4 regions of the Paenibacillus sp. LRG-1 genome follow, and region 2 is predicted to be linked to each of the others. Evidence: riboswitches for the same ligand, from Rfam matches in the RefSeq annotation. Region 2 holds a riboswitch; each other region holds the start of a gene.
The links. A riboswitch is a leader RNA that binds a small molecule or an ion and turns the genes downstream of it on or off. The one in region 2 is predicted to bind cyclic di-AMP.

Region 1 (4,543 bases), 2.9 Mb from region 2:
CGGTATACCGAATTCGTTGTAAGGCTAAAACTTGCGAAAATGCTCCTGTTTTCGGTCATGTTTAAGAGAATATGTACGTTTAGCTCCATCATCTTCATTGATAATCGTTTCATCGTGGACTTCTTTCCAGTCGTTTATGAGCCGAACTTGGTAACCAGCATATTTTTAATAGGACAGGTACATAATAGTCGAGAGCACCACTAGGTATCACTGCACGGAAAGGGGGGATACATATGCCGTACAGGGGAGTGTTGCCAGGCTTGGCACTGTTACTAGCATTTTCAAGTTTACCCGTTCACGCGGATGCGCCTCCCAACATCGGAACGCCCCATCCCAAGGAAGCAGCTGTTGCTTCTTCTGTACAACAGAGCACAGATCGAGCAACTCCTACATTAGCAATGCTGCGAAAAAAACATGCGGACATTTTTAAAATGTGCGGCCCACACACCCGCCAAATTGCCCTAACCTTTGATGATGTGCCCGATTCTAGGTATACGCCGCAGGTTTTGGACGTATTACACGCCAACGGCATCAAAGCTACATTTTTCATCGTCGGTCACCGTGCGGAAAAGCATCCTGGGATCATACGCCGTATTATCCGTGAAGGCCATGCTATAGGAAACCATTCCTATACTCATCCGGATTTTAGGAAGGCCACACCAGAACGCTTTCGCAACCAGATTACAAAAACAGAACGTATTTTACAAGCCAGCGCAGGTTTTCGCCCCAAGTTGATTCGTCCACCCTACGGTGAAATCACGGAGCCTCAAATCCAGTGGGCACGTCGTCATGGCTACATGATTGTCAATTGGAATGTAGACTCTCTCGACTGGAAGGGACTAAGTAAAACACAAATTCAGCGCAATGTGATCCCAGCTACTGGGCCTGGCTCTATTATTTTAATGCACGCAGGTGGAGGTCAAAGTTCCAACTTGCAAGGCACTGTCCAAGCTCTGCCGGGTCTAATTCACTCTCTAAAAGCTAAGGGCTACAAATTTGTGACAGTCCCCCGGCTACTCCACACATCGGAACAGAAATAACCATATGTTTATGATTGAGCTACAAGCTAAAGCAACGTAAAAAGGCTGTCTTACCAGCAGAAGTTTTCTGCTCGTCAAGACAGCCTTTTTTATGGATAGGACCTGATAAGAGTCTGACCTAGTTATATGCGGTAGGATACAGGCATTAAGTTTACATAATATATATTATGTTTAATTAAACCGTATATACGTATAATGCTATTTATCAATAACGTACAGCTTCACATTTTGAAATCCAAAGTCGTTCACAAATGATTTGTTGCCAGGAATAAAGATATCAATCCGTTTTCCTGTAATGGCGCTGCCCTGATCGCGAGCGACAGCTACAAAAGAATGATCCGGCAAACCTGGGTGGGAATAGCCTGTAACCAGCACTTTCGTGCCCATCGGAATGACGTTCGGGTCTACCGCAATTGTACCTAGTTTAAGCGGATTGCCGTAGTAGTCCACTGCTCCCCATTTACCATTCTCATCGGCTGCGGCAGAATACGCAGTAGCCTTAACGTCAACTATTTTGCTATAGTTAAATGTTTTGCCCCACGCTTCAATCGTTGGCCCCTCATTCGCTGGTGCTTTCTCCGTAAGAAGCTGCGGCTTCGAATCCGAAGCTGCATTCACACTTTTTTCACCAGGTACCTTAATTTGCAGACCTGCATATATATTGTTAGAGGCAATGTTTGGGTTCGCCTTCGTCAGCTCGTCCACTGATACTCCATAACGTTGAGCAAGCAAAAAGAAGGTATCGCCATCTTTGGCAGTATGAAGCGAAGCAGCATCCGCTACTCCAGCTGTCTGTGCCAGCCCTGCAATGGCTGCGGCAAGCACCGCAAATTTCATGGTTTTTCCAATATGTTTTAGATGTTTCAAAGATATGTACCTCCTCTGTTATGCCTGCGAAGTTAGCTGTCGGATTCGGACTCAGGAGAAGCCCTATGCTTGTGCAATTCACCCCTAGGCATATTCCATATCGTCTTATGACGTATCGGAAAGACTGCCGTTGTTACGTCCCCCGCACTTCCCATAGTTTGGGCCCAGCATTCAGCGTTTGTCATAACCGCATGCTGTCCCGGTAAGTTTTGGCTTACTGCATAATATCACAATTTTGTAACCTTATCCGCATGAAAATGTTGGGAACCTTGAACATGATACTATACTCGTTACAATTTTGTCACCAAGAAATCGATATTTGTTACGAAAATATGGTGAAATGGTGACAAAAAAAGAAAAAGCCCTCCGTCAAACGGAGGGCTTTTTTATAGCTCATATCAGCACTTTCTTACAATACTTTGGCAAGAAAATCACGGGTGCGATCATGGCTTGGAGTACCAAATACCTGCTCTGGTGTACCTTGCTCTACAATTTGACCGTTATCCATAAAGATAATTCTATCGCCTACCTCGCGGGCAAAGCCCATTTCATGCGTCACGATTACCATGGTCATGCCGCCTTCGGCGAGCTTCTTCATTACATCCAGAACCTCTCCAACCATTTCAGGGTCCAATGCAGAAGTCGGCTCATCGAACAGCATTACGTGCGGCTGCATGGCCAAAGCACGCGCAATCGCAATACGTTGCTTCTGACCACCGGATAGCTGGTTCGGATAGGTATTCTTCTTATCCTCAAGCCCTACGGTACGCAGGAGTTCTAGCGCAATTTTTTCCGCTTCCTTCCCTGACTGTCTTCTAACCTGCGTTGGTGCAAGCGTCAGGTTCTGCAACACTGTTTTATGCGGGAACAGATTAAAATGCTGAAACACCATCCCCATCTTCTCCCGGGTTACATTAATATTATGACCACGAGCTGTAATCGGCTCGCCCTCAAACAAAATCTCCCCGTTCGTAGGCTGTTCTAGCAGATTCATGCAACGCAAAAACGTACTCTTCCCCGAACCGCTGGGACCGATGATGACGACGACTTCACCTTTGGCGATATCTATATCAATGCCTTTTAAAATCTCATTCTTGCCGAACGATTTACGCAGTTGTTTAACGGTGATCACTGGCTCTCAACTTCCTTTCCCATAAACCCAGCAGCTTAGACAAGCTGAATGTCATTACAAAATAAATAGCGGCTGCGATTACGAACGGACTTAATCCTTCGTAGGTAATGTTCTTAATGACCTGGGCCTGATACATAATATCCACCATCCCAATGGTCGAAATAATGGATGATTCTTTAATGATCGTAATAAACTCATTACCGATAGCAGGCAAAATAGATTTAAACGCTTGCGGCAAAATGACATGACGCATAGCTTTACCTCGTCCCATACCCAATGAACGGGCAGCCTCCATCTGTCCACGGTCTACTGCCTGGATACCTGCACGGAAAATTTCAGCCAGATATGCCGAGCTATTCAGAGACAATGTGATTATACCAGACTGGAGTGGAGTAAAATTGACACCCAGCGTCAAAGCAACCCCGTAGTGAATGATCATGAGTTGCACCAGCATAGGTGTGCCACGCAGGATCTCCACATAAGTGGTACCTAACCACTCAATGATGCGTATACCACTCATCCGCAGCAAGGATACGATTAGACCAATGATGAATCCGAACAGTACTCCGAGTGCAGACAGCAACAGAGTGTAGCCGATACCCGTAGCGTATAAACTGCGGTATTTCCAAAAAATATCTACAATGTTATTAGAAGAAACCTGACGATCCGCAGAAAGTGCACTCGCTTCCGTGGAAAACTTCTCAATCGAACCGTCTGCTTTCAGGCGAGCCAACGTTTTATTTACAGAAGCAAGCAATTCTGCATTCCCTTTACGGATACCTACAGCTGTTTCTGCTCCTGCATCCTCAGGCACAGCCTTGGCAAGGGTTACGGTACCGTCTAACGTGTATCCTTTAGCAACCGTATCTTCGATCACGACAGCGTTCACACGCTGGGTCCGCAGCTGGAGTACCAGGTCAGATATTTTGTCCAGTGAAGTTACAGAGGCATTGGGCACTTTTTGAGCAATTTCTTCCTGAATACTTCCCTTTTGTGCGCCGATCTTCTCGCCTTTCAAAGCATCCATCGTCGGATATTTGTCTTTATCCTCCGGGCGTACCATGATGACTTGCTTGGAGCGATAGTATACATCCGAAAAATCAATACTCTTTCTGCGTTCATCCGTTGGTGTCATACCGGACAGTACCAAGTCTACACGACCACTTTGCAGAGCAGGCAGCAAAGAGTCAAAACTCATGTCTTCAGGGACCATCTCCGCATCCAAATCTTTGGCGATTTCCTTGGCGATATCCACATCGAACCCAACAATGGTATCCTTACCGTTAATGACTTTATGAAACTCATACGGCGGAAAGTCGGCACTCATGCCCACTACAAGTTTTTTCTGTGGCTTTGCTTCCGTTCCGTATGCATTGAGCATGGGAAGACCAGTCAACAGCAAGATAACCGCCGTCAAAACCAGGGCGGTAAAACGATATGCCTTTTTCAATCTTTTTTTCTCTCCTTAAATTCTTTATAATAAATAAGATTGTGTCATTATAAA
Region 2 (4,543 bases):
TTCATGCCGCCGGGGTCGTCCTTGCCCCAAGCGCGTCATTACAAGACGGATTATAGTATTTATCGACAAAACTCTCTTTTTTGTTAAGTGCGAATTTCCGGTATAATAAGGTGATTATGTATTGAATGGCGGAACCATTGGAGGAAATGGCATGGGAGTAAAGCATGGGCGTGAGTATGAACAAATTTTGAACGATTTGACAGAGGCTGTGGGACGCATCCCAGACAGCTACGAATTTTTTGAGATGGAAGCAGAAGATTGGGACAGGCTGGACCCGGCGGGACGCCAGGAAGTCAATGAAGCTTTGGCAGAAGACTTATTTTATGCACTGGGTACAGAGCCCATAATCACTGTAGGCAGTGGCGTTCTGATCTATGAGCCGGAGCAGCATCGTATCTATGTACTCATTGGAGACGAGGAGCTGACGTCAGTCCCTTTGATTTGAGTTCCGTCTTATGGATTTATCAACGGGGCCGTGGTAATATGTACACCAATATATCGTAGTTTTGGCCGTATTTAAGCGGTCGAAAGGCTTCCGTATAAACGGGGAGGAGTTCGTAACATGCCTTTTACACAAGAAGAGATTGAAGCACATCTGGAGAAACTGGAGGGCTGGGAACTGGAGGAAGGACGTTGGATCGTTCGGAAATATAATTTTTCCAGTTTTATGAAAGGGATTGCATTCGTGGATGAAGTTGCCGCTATATCTGAAGCATTCAATCATCATCCATTTATTACGATTGATTACAAGACCGTGACTCTGCGTTTGACCTCTTGGGACGACGGCGGTATTATGGCCGTGGATATTAAGGAAGCCCAACAATATAATGAAGCTTTTGAAAAAATGCGCAGCAGTCATTGAGCTTGTAATGATCTGTCGTATGATGATAAAAGCGCCTTCGCTATACAACATCGCGGTTGTATGCCGAAGGCGCTTTTATCATAGAACCTGGGTTTGGTGCTCGGGACGATATACCATACAAAAAAACGGTTTTTTGCCATCGGGAGTCTGGCGTTCATAGGTATCTGTAAGCTCAAATCCAGCCGCCTTGTAAGCCCGGATAGCGCGCCCATTCCAAGTGAGTACCTCTAGATCAATTTCATTCTTCGGGTTGCGTCGTTGGGCTTCCTCTGCAATGGCACGGACAAAATCAGAGCCTTTGCCATGTCCGCATCTTTCGGGATGCATTCCAAGACCTAGCCGGGTCACACCGATCATAGGAAAATATTGAGCAAATCCCGTCAGCTTATTCTCTTCATCCAGTACGGCAACATATTGCTCTTGGCGAAGCGTGGGACTTCCAAATTCGACTTCAAGCGCCTTCATTTGTTCCCAGGGGAGCCAACCGTATATATTATAAGGTGGGTCATAGCGCCACTCACAGATTGCAGCCGCTTGATGCTCGTCCATCGGTACGATCCGATAGTTGGATATTGAGGCCGGCATGTGTTTCATCCTCCTTTTACAGGTACTTCAATCATTAACAACAGATTGTAGACAAGTTGCAGGGGAATGGCAAGCGTGTTTATTTCATACTCAAGTCGGGTATACATTCAATAAGAAGGATTTACTGCTCATATGCTCCCCCAGCGCTGACGGTAAAACCGACGATGTTCGCTAAAATTGAAACCTTTTGAGGCTTCAGTTCGTCAGTAATGATAATAATTGCTGATGTTGTGGACATAAAAAACCGCAATTCGATTCCGGCCAGAATCAAATTGCGGCTAGGGTTAGCTTGCTGTGCGTTAGTTATTCTACGTTGTCGTCATCAGGAATTTCTGAAGCTACAGAATGGTAAGCGTCTGTGCTCATAATTCTTTTTGCACCGACATAGCGGTTAGCGTAATAATTTTCGTTCAGTGAGCTAACTACTACACCACGTGAAGTCGAGGAGTGGGCAAATTTCCCTTCACCTACGAAGATACCTACATGGGAAATGCCTCTTCCTGTGGTGTTGAAGAACACCAGGTCTCCAGGTCTCATTTCATCGCGGGATACAGAAGATCCCATTTTGAATTGTGATCCGGATTGATGCGGAAGTTTAATTCCCAGTTTGTTGAATACATACATTGTGAAGCCGGAGCAATCGAATCCCTCGAGTGTAGTGCCTCCGCTTCTGTAGCTCGTTCCTTTGGCATCTTGAATGACCTGGTCCATCTTAGAGTCTGCATATGCACTGCCGCCACCGAATGTAAAAGATGTAAAGGCAATGGCAAGACCCATAGCTGCGATCGTTAGCTTCTTCTTCAAAAAAAATATACCCCTTCCAATGCCTGCGAGGTTAGCTTAAGGATTCGGTAGAAGGTTCCCCTATGACCACTCTGTTGCGAGATCAATTCACCCAAACTGGTTCCCCCGCTTCCTAGGTGCCAGGAATTAGGCTTAACTTAAGATGTGCACCTTGGAGAGCAGTATTCACAATAACGTTATTTTTGAGATAAAGGTTACAATAAAGATTACAAAGTTGTTACTATCAGTTCACTGCGATTATTGTAACAAAGACGGCTGGCTTTGGCAAATGTTTCATTGCAAAAAGTTACAAAAAAAATCTGCTCCTAATGTCCAAGGAACAGATGTTGTTAACAGTATTCAGTTATGTGTCGTTTGCGCGGATATGAATCAAGATTTTTCGACAGACGGAAATGAAGTAAAAAACATAAAGGCAGGGCTTAACTTCTACTGGAGATATCGGTATGCCATAGTCTGTACTGCGAACTGATATGCCACAGCCTGACCAGACTAGTAACAAAATGATACGATTGCTGGAGAATGAGCGCCAGCATGCCAGTCCAAATCATCGCCACGGTGCCAAATAGACCGAAGACCAGCAGCACACAAGCACCAAGCAAAAGAGATATACCGACAGCTGGAAGGAGCTGGCGAAAGAAGGCGAGCAGGGACGATAGTATGGCGTGACCACCGACAGTCCCCAGTTGCATATACAGGATGCACTGCCGAATGAACCATCCGTATGCCATCCATCCCATGACATAGGGCAACAAATGCAGCAGATAAGAGGAAGATTGAAGTGCTCCTGCTACAATAGGGTAGAGTCTCGGTACTACCCAAATGGCGGGAAGCAGCAGCAGTCCCAACTCGATGATGTAATACAACAGCGACGACATGCCATGGCGTTTCATACCCTTGAAAAAGGACAGGCTTTGCGGTTCAGTCGCATCGGTATGCAGGCTTTGATATATTCCGGCTCTAATGAAGGGAGTGATCAGTATGCGTAGTACAGTCGCCCCTAGTAGTATCCACAAATACACATGTACTTCCCGGCTGTCCATCAGAGCAATCTGGCTCTCCATCCAAAACAAGGTCTGTCCCAGCTCGTTTTGACCCTGATCAGGATAACGGAGCAGTAGCGGGATAACGGCAGACTGCACCAGCCGATAGAGAAACACCCCCCACAGTAGTCGATACAGAAATAAAATGATAACGATATAGAATCGTATGCGCACCAGCGCCCAGCCCTCTTTTATAACAGTCCGCATCTATAGACACCTCACCATGACAGACTTCCAAGCAGTGTTTCTAACAGCTTGGTTACACTTACATTCCAACGGGTTTGTTGCTTTTCGTCCAATTCGGCTTTTAGGCTATTGTTAATGTGCTTGTTCTCCAGTGCAATGGTATATAGAGGATCAAGGGTTACATAGGAAACGGGAGAAGTACTTTTGATCCGAAAAGTTGTGCTTTTGCCCGCGCCGTCCCAAGCCTTGAATATCGTGGTACCATCCTTGAAGGTAAATTGGACAGGGATCTTGGGATAATCCGCCCCTTTTTTGCTGACCGTCACGACTGCTTCATATCCATTCTCCAGCTTGTGGTTCGTGATATGATCCACCGAAAAGTCCGCCATCTGGCCGTCATATACATACTGTTCAAAATAGTGGCTCCATGAGCGTCCGGTGGCTCTCTCCACGATACGTTGAAAATCCTGGGAGGATGGATGCTTGAATCGGTACGTCTGGACGTAGGTCCGCATAATCCGATCCATTTTTTTCATACCCACCTGACGTTCAATGCCCCGTAGTACCAGCTTGCCTCGAGAGTAGGCGTTTTGCGCGTACTCAGCAGCCGAGCCGTACTTCCATGACTCGCGGTTTAGCGGCTGTGGGGAGGCTATCTGTCCCGATTGTAATGGCAAGTTGGGGGTAAGCCCATATTCTTGCTCCATAAGCCGCTCCTCTGCATAGGAGGTGAAGCCTTCATCCAGCCACGGCTCCTCAAATTCGTTATTGGCTACCATTCCGTAGAAATATTGATGTCCAATCTCATGAACTAATGTTCGTTCCAGACTATAGCCAGGATTTAGATTACCCGCAGCAGCGGCTGTGATGAGTGTCGGATACTCCATACCGCCGGCTCCATTGCCTGATTTGGGTGGAACCACGATGGATAGGGTGGAATATGGATAAGGCCCGTACCATTTGCTGTAGTACGAAAGAGCGGCCTTCGCTGCGCTCATATAGCGCCCTTTGAGCTCCTTGTGCGACGGGTCAAGGTAGAGCTTGATTTTGACACCAGGGACTTCAG
Region 3 (4,543 bases), 1.4 Mb from region 2:
TAAGCCATATTGTAAGGGGATTGCGTGGCATCTGTTGTGGAGAATGTATTAAATGTGCGCTCCAGTATAAAGAATAAGATGGATTGTACCCCGAGTAAAATAAAGGCCCACAAGTAGCCAACATACATACTGCGAAGCACATACAGCCCGTAGCCCGGCTCTTTCGCACGCGGCCATGCATTCAGTCCAACCTGACGCATAAGTCCGTCACCGCCGACCAAGGAGAAGTAGAGCGCTACTGCCATGAAGAAGGTAACACCAATCTGGAACACCATAAGAAATATAAGCATGCCCTTACCGCCTGCTTCTGCTTGCAATAAAGGCAGCATGTTCATTGTCCCAGCTATACTTGCAATAAAGTATATAACGGACAGAACAATGCCGCGTACAAATGAAGTATGTCGTCGGGTGAGTGACGCATACACAATGGCAAGAACACCCAGCACAAAGCTAAATAGGGCATAACCCGCATAGGTCATCCAATTCGCCCAAAATGTTTGCTTTTCGATATAATCGGTATAGGACGACGGGGCCGAAAAGCTTTGAGAGAAGGAGCGAACATCACCGTCTTCGAAAGTAAAAGCCAGTGTAAGTACCGAGGCGCCGATTTTTTTATCGTCTACGGTATACTTTAATCCACCTTCTTTTTCAGTGGTGGCGAGCTTCAAGTCCGACGGCTTAAAGCCAAAGCGCTTGACCCATACTGCGGCCGCCTGCTCCTTGGCTTCAAGCGTCATGCCGTCCTCAGCTACACGTATAAGCCTGTTACGTGCTTCTTCATCCGTAGAAATATCAGCCTGTGTGTAATTGGTACTGGAGGTGATCCGTTTAAAGCTAACGACCTTCCCAGTGGATAAATCCACATGAATTTGCAGTTTGCTTTTCGCTGAGGATTCAGGCAGATCAACCCGAAAGGTTTCGTAAGGGTAATTTTTCTTCCATGTACGGTCGTACTGTTGAAGCAGTTTTTCTCTAGATAAATAACCGTACAAATCTGTTTCGGCCTGATAGGTCACGACAGGCTCCTCTGGCTGTGATTCAGTATAGCCCAACTCGGAGCGGGCAAAGTCCAATGCGTGTATGACCGCTTCTTGTTTGCTGATGACCTTTGCGTTCATTACTGATTCTGGACTCGGATTGCTAAGCGAGGGAATAAGCAATTGAAAGATAAAAAAGCAAATCAGGCCAATCCCGCCCAGCAAGCCTAATTTTTTGAAGTTGGCCGTGAGCACGACCGGTTTCCCGATAGGATTCATGAGTTTCCTCCTTAATCTGTAAATAAGAACATCCATTAAAGATATCATACTGCACAGGTTCCCGCCAACAGACCAGCGATATTCATGAAAATAGAGTGAAAGCACTTTAAAGTTCCAATAAAATAAGATAAGCTGCGATTAAACGATGCCCATTCGCAAAATAAAGCCAATTTCACGTTTTTTCGGCGAAATCGGTTTTGTGATCTGGATATAGAAGGATTATAATCTTGAGGCAATGCCTATAAAATACATAGGTAATGATATACAGTTAAGCCGAATTTCTATGAGAAAACGGGGGAACCATGTTACTGGGGTGAATTTTACAGCTGATCCTGCTGGATTGGATGTGTAAATAGGGCATACTGTGCTGCCCGAATCCGTCAGCTAACCTCGTAGGCTATGAGCAGGAACCAAGTCAGGCACTCGGTTTTCCGGTGTCTATTTTTGTGCGTATAAAAGTGTTTGGATTGGTTAGACCGCTGCGGGTGCAGATTATTCTTCCGATTGCTGTTATCCCCGGATTTTTTGATTGTATAACCCCTTTAATGGTTAAAATCCGGAGATAAAGGCAAACGCTTCGCTTCTTCAGAACAATTCTGCTTCCTTCGCTGCTGCCCGCCAATAGCACAGGGGGCAGAGTAGTGCTTGACATGCATTCTTCCTGTATTCAGGGAATGCTAATTATAGTTACTAAAGGTTTGGAAAAATCAAAAAAATTAGGGGCAACGACGATCGGAAGATCAAATGGAACGCGTAGCGGGCTTACACCGTATTAAATCACTGTTTTTATAGTTTTAAGGATTAGGAGAGAAGTGATGAATAGATGAATCCCAATGCAAGCTGGCTCCGGCTTTCTCCACCGCAGATATTCGTTGCGGGCTTTGCCATTATCATTCTAATAGGTAGTTTATTGTTAATGCTGCCGATCTCCAATACAACAGGAAAGCCACTTGCGTTTATAGACGCTTTGTTTACTGCCGCTTCCGCGACCTGTGTTACAGGGCTTGTCGTAAAGGATACGGGGACCTTTTTTACAACCTTTGGTCAAGTTGTTATCGCTGCGCTCATTCAGATCGGCGGCCTGGGCTTTATGACTATGGCTACCTTGATCGCGCTGGTGTTCAAACGTCGGATTTCCTTACGGGAGCGCCTCATTTTACAGGAAGCGATGAATCAGACCTCTGTCGAAGGAATTGTCGGATTGATTCGTAAGGTGCTGCTGTACTCGCTGGTCATTGAGGGCGTATGTGCTGCAATATTTGCGATTCGCTGGTCGTTTGATATGCCTGTAGGCAGGGCGATTTATTTTGGGATTTGGCATGCCATCTCCATGTTTAACAATGCTGGTTTTGACTTATTCGGGCACTTTCGCAGCCTGACAGGTTATGTATATGATCCGATTGTTAATTTTACAGCTATGTTCCTGATTATTTCAGGCGGCATTGGTTTTGTAGTGATGTCGGATCTGGCAGAATATCGCAAGCGCAAGAGACTGTCCTTGCATACTAAGGTGGTACTCAGCATGACGGGCGCTATGATTGTAGTCGGCACGCTCGTGATTTTTGTATTTGAATTTACGAATCCAAAGACTCTTGGCTCGCTTGATTGGGGTGGTAAACTGCTGGGATCTTTATTCCAGTCCGTTACCCCCCGTACCGCAGGTGCCAATACGCTGGACATTGGAGGCTTGCGGCAGGCTACGCAGTTTTTTATCATCATACTCATGTTTATCGGGGCTTCTCCTGGCTCTACTGGAGGCGGGATTAAGACCACAACATTCGCGCTGCTCATTGGAGCCGTGATTTCGATGCTACGGGGGCGTGAAGATATTGTGCTGTTCAGGTACCGACTTGCGCAGGGACGAATTTACAAGGCTTTGACCATTACACTGCTGGGGCTGCTGTTCGTGATCGGGGTGACCATGATTTTGTCGGCAACCGAAGATCATCATTTTTTGATGATCTTGTTCGAGACGGTGTCTGCGTTTGGTACGGTGGGGCTGTCGATAGGGCTTACACCTGATTTGACAGTCATAGGCAAGCTGGTGATTACCCTGACGATGTTTGCAGGTAGACTGGGGCCACTCACGCTAGCTTATGCACTGGGGCCGAAAAAGGGTAAAGAATTATATCGTCATCCGGAAGGCAAAATGATTATAGGATGAATCATTTCATATTCATTTCGTTGGTTTAATTATTTCAGGATTTTTGTAAAATCCTCATTTATGAAATTGATTCAGATAAGGGAGTTTTCGAGTAGATATGAAAACGCAGCAGTTTGTAGTTATTGGCTTGGGGCGGTTTGGCTCAAGCCTGGCTTTGCAATTGGTGGATATGGGGTGCGAGGTGCTAGGCATTGACCGGAATGAGGATGTGGTGGACAGTATGAGTGAGATGTTGACACATACTGTCGTGGCGGACGCTACCGATGAAGACTCATTGCGATCACTGGGCATCCGTAATTTCGATTGCGGCATTGTTGCTATTGGTGATGACATTCAGGTAAGCATCCTGACCGCCATTTTGCTGAAGGAGCTGGGTGTGAAAAAAGTCGTAGCCAAAGCCATATCTGTGCTGCACGGGCGTGCGTTAGAGAAGCTCGGTGTGGACCGGATCATTTATCCAGAACGGGATATGGGTATCCGGGTGGCTCATCAGCTAGTCACGCCTAATTTGCTCGATTATTTGGAGTTGTCCAAAGAATACAGTATTGTGGAACTCAATGTACCTGCATGTCTGAATGGAAAAACGCTAGCAGAGCTAAATGCCCGTACTCGCTTTGGTTGTAGTGTCGTGGCGCTTCATACGGCGAACGGTATCCTGATCGCACCGACGGCTATGGATCGGCTAAAAGCAGACGATATTATGGTCATCATCGGCTCGAATGACAATATCGGTCGCTTTGAGGATGAGGTTGTTAATGTCAATGAAGAGGGCTAAACCCTCTACACCATACGGTAGCCTGCAAACGACGCACGTGTCTCGCTAATCCAGCGTCGTGCTGTCGGACCGAGATCGGTCGTCTCCGAGTAAATGAGGGAGGTCGTTCGGCGTGTCTCCTTCAAATCGGGCAAGTATAATGCAGTGAGTCCATTATCCCGTAATAGTTCGCTGCGCAAATAGGATTTGGGTAGCAAGGCGGAAGCCTTACAGGTTGGAAGCAGGCGTACAATTGCCTCGAAGGAGTCGATTTCCATGCGGATATCCGGCATGATGCCGCTGCGCTGGAATAAGTCATCCGTCAGACTGCGATACCAGGTTCCTTTGGAGAAAATAATCATCGGCAAT
Region 4 (4,543 bases), 110 kb from region 2:
TTAAAAACGGATATGAGTTTGGTTTTCTGCTGGACCCGCTGCCGGATCTGTTGAAAGGAGAGCTTACAGTAGAGCAATATCTGATGCTCGACGAGTCATTAATCCAGACCGTATTTAGCCAGTGGAAACGAGAAAAGGACGAGATTTTAAGTGATTTGAGCAGCCGTTTTATGGACCGTAGATTGTATAAATATGTAGAGATTGAAAATATGGATACAGATACCATTGACAGTATTAGAGAAGCTTTGAAAGAGGCTGGTTTGCACCCTGAATATGATTTTGAAATTGATTTTCCGACAGATCTTCCTTATGATGTGTTTCGGCAGGGTGGCTCGACGGACAACCAGATTTTACTGCTTGGACGTCAGGGCGAGGTGAGTGAAATATCCGAAGTTTCGGAAATTGTGCGCTCAATAAGTGGTATTCACCGAGGAAAATATCATATGTATTTTCCCCAGAATAAATTGAACGCGGTAAAAGACAGGCTTCCTGCCGAAATAAGGAATTATTTTGTCAAAGAATAGACAACTATATAGAAATGTAAGTAAAAAAAGGAGATGTAAACCTTGGATTTATTCGACACTCATACTCACTTGGATGCGCCACAATTTGACGAAGATCGTGAAGAAGTTATAGCACGTGCTGTCGAATCAGGAGTAACACGGATGATCAATATCGGATTTAATCGTGAGACCATTCCATCCACTATGAAATTGGCCGAGACGTATGATTTTATTTATGCGGCAGTTGGATGGCATCCGCAGGATGCTATTACAATGCAGGAGGGCGATCTAGAATGGATTGCATCGTTATGCAGTCATAAAAAGGTTGTAGCCATCGGAGAGATCGGTCTGGATTATTATTGGGATACATCACCGAAGGATGTGCAGCATCGGGTGTTTCGAAATCAAATTGGTCTGGCTCGTGAGCTCAAAATGCCCATTGTTATCCATAACCGGGATGCACATGAAGATATTGTTAAGATTTTGCGCGAGGAAAAAGCGAGTGAGATTGGCGGAGTCATGCACTCCTTTTCGGGTAGCTGGGAAACTGCCAAAATGGTGCTGGATATGGGATTTCACCTTTCCTTCGGTGGTCCAATAACGTTCAAAAATGCCAAGCAGCCAAAAGAGGTGCTCGCACAGGTGCCGCTGGACCGTCTGCTCATTGAAACTGATGCTCCCTATCTGACGCCTCATCCGTTTCGTGGGAAGCGAAATGAGTCTGCACATGTGAGACTGGTAGCAGAGGCTGCAGCCCAAATCAAAGGGATTACAGTGGAGGAATTAGTGTCAATAACGACCCAAAATGCCCTGGAACGATTTGACATTCAATGAAAAAGTGAAGAAATCGATCAAAATAAAGAGATAGACGAAGCTAATCATGAATTTGTTGCAGGAAACTCGAGAATATTACAATATTTTAACCGAATATTTTAAAAAATGTACTTGAAACCTGCTTTACAACATGCATAGAAACAGGATATCATCTTTTCAGTGAATTGTTGTTTGAATGTAAACATCAACAAGTCATTTCATGAACCAGTCTCGCTGAGTCCCTTTTACAGGGAACGGGGGAACCGATATGGCTTACAGTACGTCCGGCGTATGTGCAAGAAGGGAACGTCTCTTCCGCCAGCCGGCTCGACCTAAATTCTTTTCCCGGATGGGATTGAACAGGTGGAGGAGCCGTATTTCGATTTCTTTCTGGGTCTTCGGGGTGAATGTGAAGGCGACCGCCATGAGCGGTTGACCCAAGCTAGGGCGACTCTCTACGTCCGAACCCGACAGCTAACCCCGTAAGCGTAACAAGAGAGAAGCCATCTCGTGCATGAGTTTTCCCGCATATTCACACATGCCGGAAGCCACGAAAGAGCTCTCTAGTCTCTTTCTCTGGCTTTTTTTGTTGTGAATAAAAGAAAATCTGTCATCATACTGTGGTTAAACAGGGGAGGACAGCATGCCGCGAAGACGGGTACATGGTGCAGGACAGTCGCAGTTTGGGCTTGTCTTGTAGAAAATCTGTTATAGTCACGTCAAATCTCAACTATGTCTTACTCCAGACGGCGGGCTATGTAAGGAGGACGGAGGAAATGGGCATTTTCCAAAAAAAGGATACCCATGAGTCACGCTCATCCAGCATGTCTTACGTATTGCGTTGGAAGCAAGAGAATGTGCGCCAGGCTGCTTTGGTTGCTATTTTTCTAATCGCGCTAACGATTATGATTTCAATTCTGATGTACACGCAATCTAAAAAACAAGTCTTTTTTGTCATCGATGGCAAGGCGTCTGCGGTAGAAACCCGGGAATCCAAGCTTCAAGATTTGCTGAGCGAGCATTCCATTTCACTTCAGCCGCATGATACAGTTTCCATGCCGCTAAATGGAGCAATACAGGATGGCGATCGCGTAGTCATTAAACGTGCCAATCAAGTCAAAGTATCTTCAGGCAATGAGACGAAAAAGCTGTACACAACAGAAAATACAGTAGAAGGTGCCATTCGTACCTCGGGCTATAAATTATCATCAACGGATAAAGTTTATCCTGCGTTGGATGCCTCTGTTTCGTCTAACATGGACATAAAAATCGTCCGTGTGAAGAAACAGCAGGTCGAACAGAAAAAACAGGTGCCTTATCAGGTCATCAAAACGGCCGATCCGAGTCTTTATAAAGGCGATAATCGGGTCATTCAAAGCGGCAAATCGGGTGTGGTCGTCCAGCACGTTCAAAAGGTATATCATGATGGAAAGTTGGTATCCAAACAGCTGGTTAACAAGGAAGTTGCACAGAACCGTGTGGATAAAGTCATTGCAGTAGGAACGAAGAAAAAACCGGTCGTTCTGGCTGCTTCCGTCGGTCCCAATGATGCGGTTAAGGCAACAACGGTTAGTTCGGGCAGTGCTGTCCGTAAAGCAGGCGTCAATTTTAAATATAGCAAAGTTTTACAAAATGTCTCCATGACGGCGTATTCCTCACAGGAGCCAGGTATCGGTACACGTACTGCATCCGGCGCACGTGTCACGGAAGGACGCACCATCGCGGTCGATCCGAGTGTAATTCCAATCGGCTGGTGGGTGTATATCGAAGGGGTGGGCTTCCGCCGTGCGGAGGATACCGGTGGCGCGATTAAAGGCCACAAAATCGATGTGTATTATGAGAGTTTGAGCCGAGCCAACCAATTTGGTCGTAAGCACGGTAAAACCGTTTATGTTATCGGACCGATAAAGCCTGAAATCAACTAAAACAGGTTGTGTATGTTGAGGGCAATGCGATAGTATTAATAACATAGTTATGCCATGCTAAGAAGAGGATATCCTCTTCTTATTTTGTTTTCAAAAGCAGGGAAAGATAAATATAGCTTGCTGTGTAGCAGTGGAGGGAAACGCAAATGATCAAGGAAGTGATCGTGGTAGAGGGCCGGGATGATACGGTGGCCATTCGCCGCGCTGTTGAAGCGGATACGATAGAAACTGGCGGCTCAGCCATTAATAAAATGACGCTGCGTAAAATTGCATTGGCGCAGGAGCGGCGGGGGGTCATCATTTTAACCGATCCCGATCATGCAGGGGAGCGCATCCGTAAGATTATCGCTTCCAAGGTACCCGGCTGCAAGCAGGCCTTTATACCCGAGGCAGAAGCGACGCGTAAAGGAGATATTGGCGTGGAGAATGCCTCACCAGAAGCGATCAGACACGCTCTTGCACGGGTCCATACGACAGTGGAAGGCGCCGACCCGCTGATTGAGTGGGCGGACCTGATTGATGCTGGACTCATCACCCATCCCAATGCTGCTGCACGCCGTATGGCCTTAGGGAATGTGCTGGGTATTGGTTATTGTAACGGAAAGCAGCTACATAAACGGCTCTCTGTATTTCAGATCAGCCGCGAGGAATTTGCCGGGGCGCTGGCACAAATTGAAAGTGAAGGATTGTGATATCCGTATGACAGGGATTCAAGATATAGCAACACCGCGGCGTACGAAGGACATTATTCAACGGCACGGTTTTTCGTTCAAAAAGAGTTTGGGACAAAATTTCCTGATTGATCAGAATATTCTCAATAAGATTGTAAATGCTGCCGGATTGGATGAGACGAAGGGCGCACTTGAGATCGGTCCTGGGATTGGTGCTTTGACCGAGAAGCTAGCCCAATCGGCCAAGGCAGTTACCGCTGTCGAGATTGACCAGCGGCTACTGCCAATTCTCGAAGAAGTGTTGGCCCCTTACGAGCATGTGAAGGTACGTCATGGAGATGTGTTGAAGCTGGATTTGCGCGAGGTGTTCGCAACCGATTTTGCAGACGTGAGCAAAGTAAGTGTCGTGGCTAATCTGCCGTACTACGTTACTACACCGATTCTGATGAGGCTGCTGGAGGACAAGCTCCCTTTGGAGAATATCGTCGTTATGATCCAAAAAGAAGTGGCTGAGCGTATGGCTGCGTCTCCTGGAACGAAGGATTACGGCAGCCTGAGCATTGCGGTGCAATATTACAGCGAACCTGAATTAGTCTGTATTGTGCCGAATACAGTATTTATTCCCCAGCCG

Region 1: it holds a riboswitch for cyclic di-AMP, as region 2 does, so the genes downstream of both, ACUUJN_RS14270 (3D domain-containing protein) here and ACUUJN_RS00540 (C40 family peptidase) in region 2, are expected to answer to the same signal.
Region 3: it holds a riboswitch for cyclic di-AMP, as region 2 does, so the genes downstream of both, ACUUJN_RS21325 (TrkH family potassium uptake protein) here and ACUUJN_RS00540 (C40 family peptidase) in region 2, are expected to answer to the same signal.
Region 4: it holds a riboswitch for cyclic di-AMP, as region 2 does, so the genes downstream of both, ACUUJN_RS00140 (resuscitation-promoting factor) here and ACUUJN_RS00540 (C40 family peptidase) in region 2, are expected to answer to the same signal.

What each region holds. Positions count from the first base shown of each region.
Region 1 is NZ_CM170126.1:3,268,781-3,273,323, forward strand. It holds gene ACUUJN_RS14265 (polysaccharide deacetylase family protein) at 234-1,040, shown strand; gene ACUUJN_RS14270 (3D domain-containing protein) at 1,239-1,907, opposite strand; cyclic di-AMP (ydaO/yuaA leader) riboswitch at 1,914-2,082, opposite strand; gene ACUUJN_RS14275 (amino acid ABC transporter ATP-binding protein) at 2,317-3,039, opposite strand; gene ACUUJN_RS14280 (ABC transporter substrate-binding protein/permease) at 3,026-4,489, opposite strand.
Region 2 is NZ_CM170126.1:133,749-138,291, forward strand. It holds gene ACUUJN_RS00525 (hypothetical protein) at 152-445, shown strand; gene ACUUJN_RS00530 (4a-hydroxytetrahydrobiopterin dehydratase) at 563-862, shown strand; gene ACUUJN_RS00535 (GNAT family N-acetyltransferase) at 941-1,447, opposite strand; gene ACUUJN_RS00540 (C40 family peptidase) at 1,751-2,251, opposite strand; cyclic di-AMP (ydaO/yuaA leader) riboswitch at 2,257-2,394, opposite strand; gene ACUUJN_RS00545 (hypothetical protein) at 2,671-3,498, opposite strand; gene ACUUJN_RS00550 (M1 family metallopeptidase) at 3,510-4,543, opposite strand, start outside.
Region 3 is NZ_CM170126.1:4,815,382-4,819,924, reverse strand. It holds gene ACUUJN_RS21330 (CPBP family intramembrane glutamic endopeptidase) at 1-1,256, opposite strand, end outside; cyclic di-AMP (ydaO/yuaA leader) riboswitch at 1,518-1,670, shown strand; gene ACUUJN_RS21325 (TrkH family potassium uptake protein) at 2,080-3,420, shown strand; gene ACUUJN_RS21320 (potassium channel family protein) at 3,518-4,195, shown strand; gene ACUUJN_RS21315 (LysR family transcriptional regulator) at 4,201-4,543, opposite strand, start outside.
Region 4 is NZ_CM170126.1:28,488-33,030, forward strand. It holds gene ACUUJN_RS00130 (HD domain-containing protein) at 1-524, shown strand, start outside; gene ACUUJN_RS00135 (TatD family hydrolase) at 567-1,337, shown strand; cyclic di-AMP (ydaO/yuaA leader) riboswitch at 1,539-1,821, shown strand; gene ACUUJN_RS00140 (resuscitation-promoting factor) at 2,093-3,241, shown strand; gene rnmV (ribonuclease M5) at 3,388-3,933, shown strand; gene rsmA (16S rRNA (adenine(1518)-N(6)/adenine(1519)-N(6))-dimethyltransferase RsmA) at 3,941-4,543, shown strand, end outside.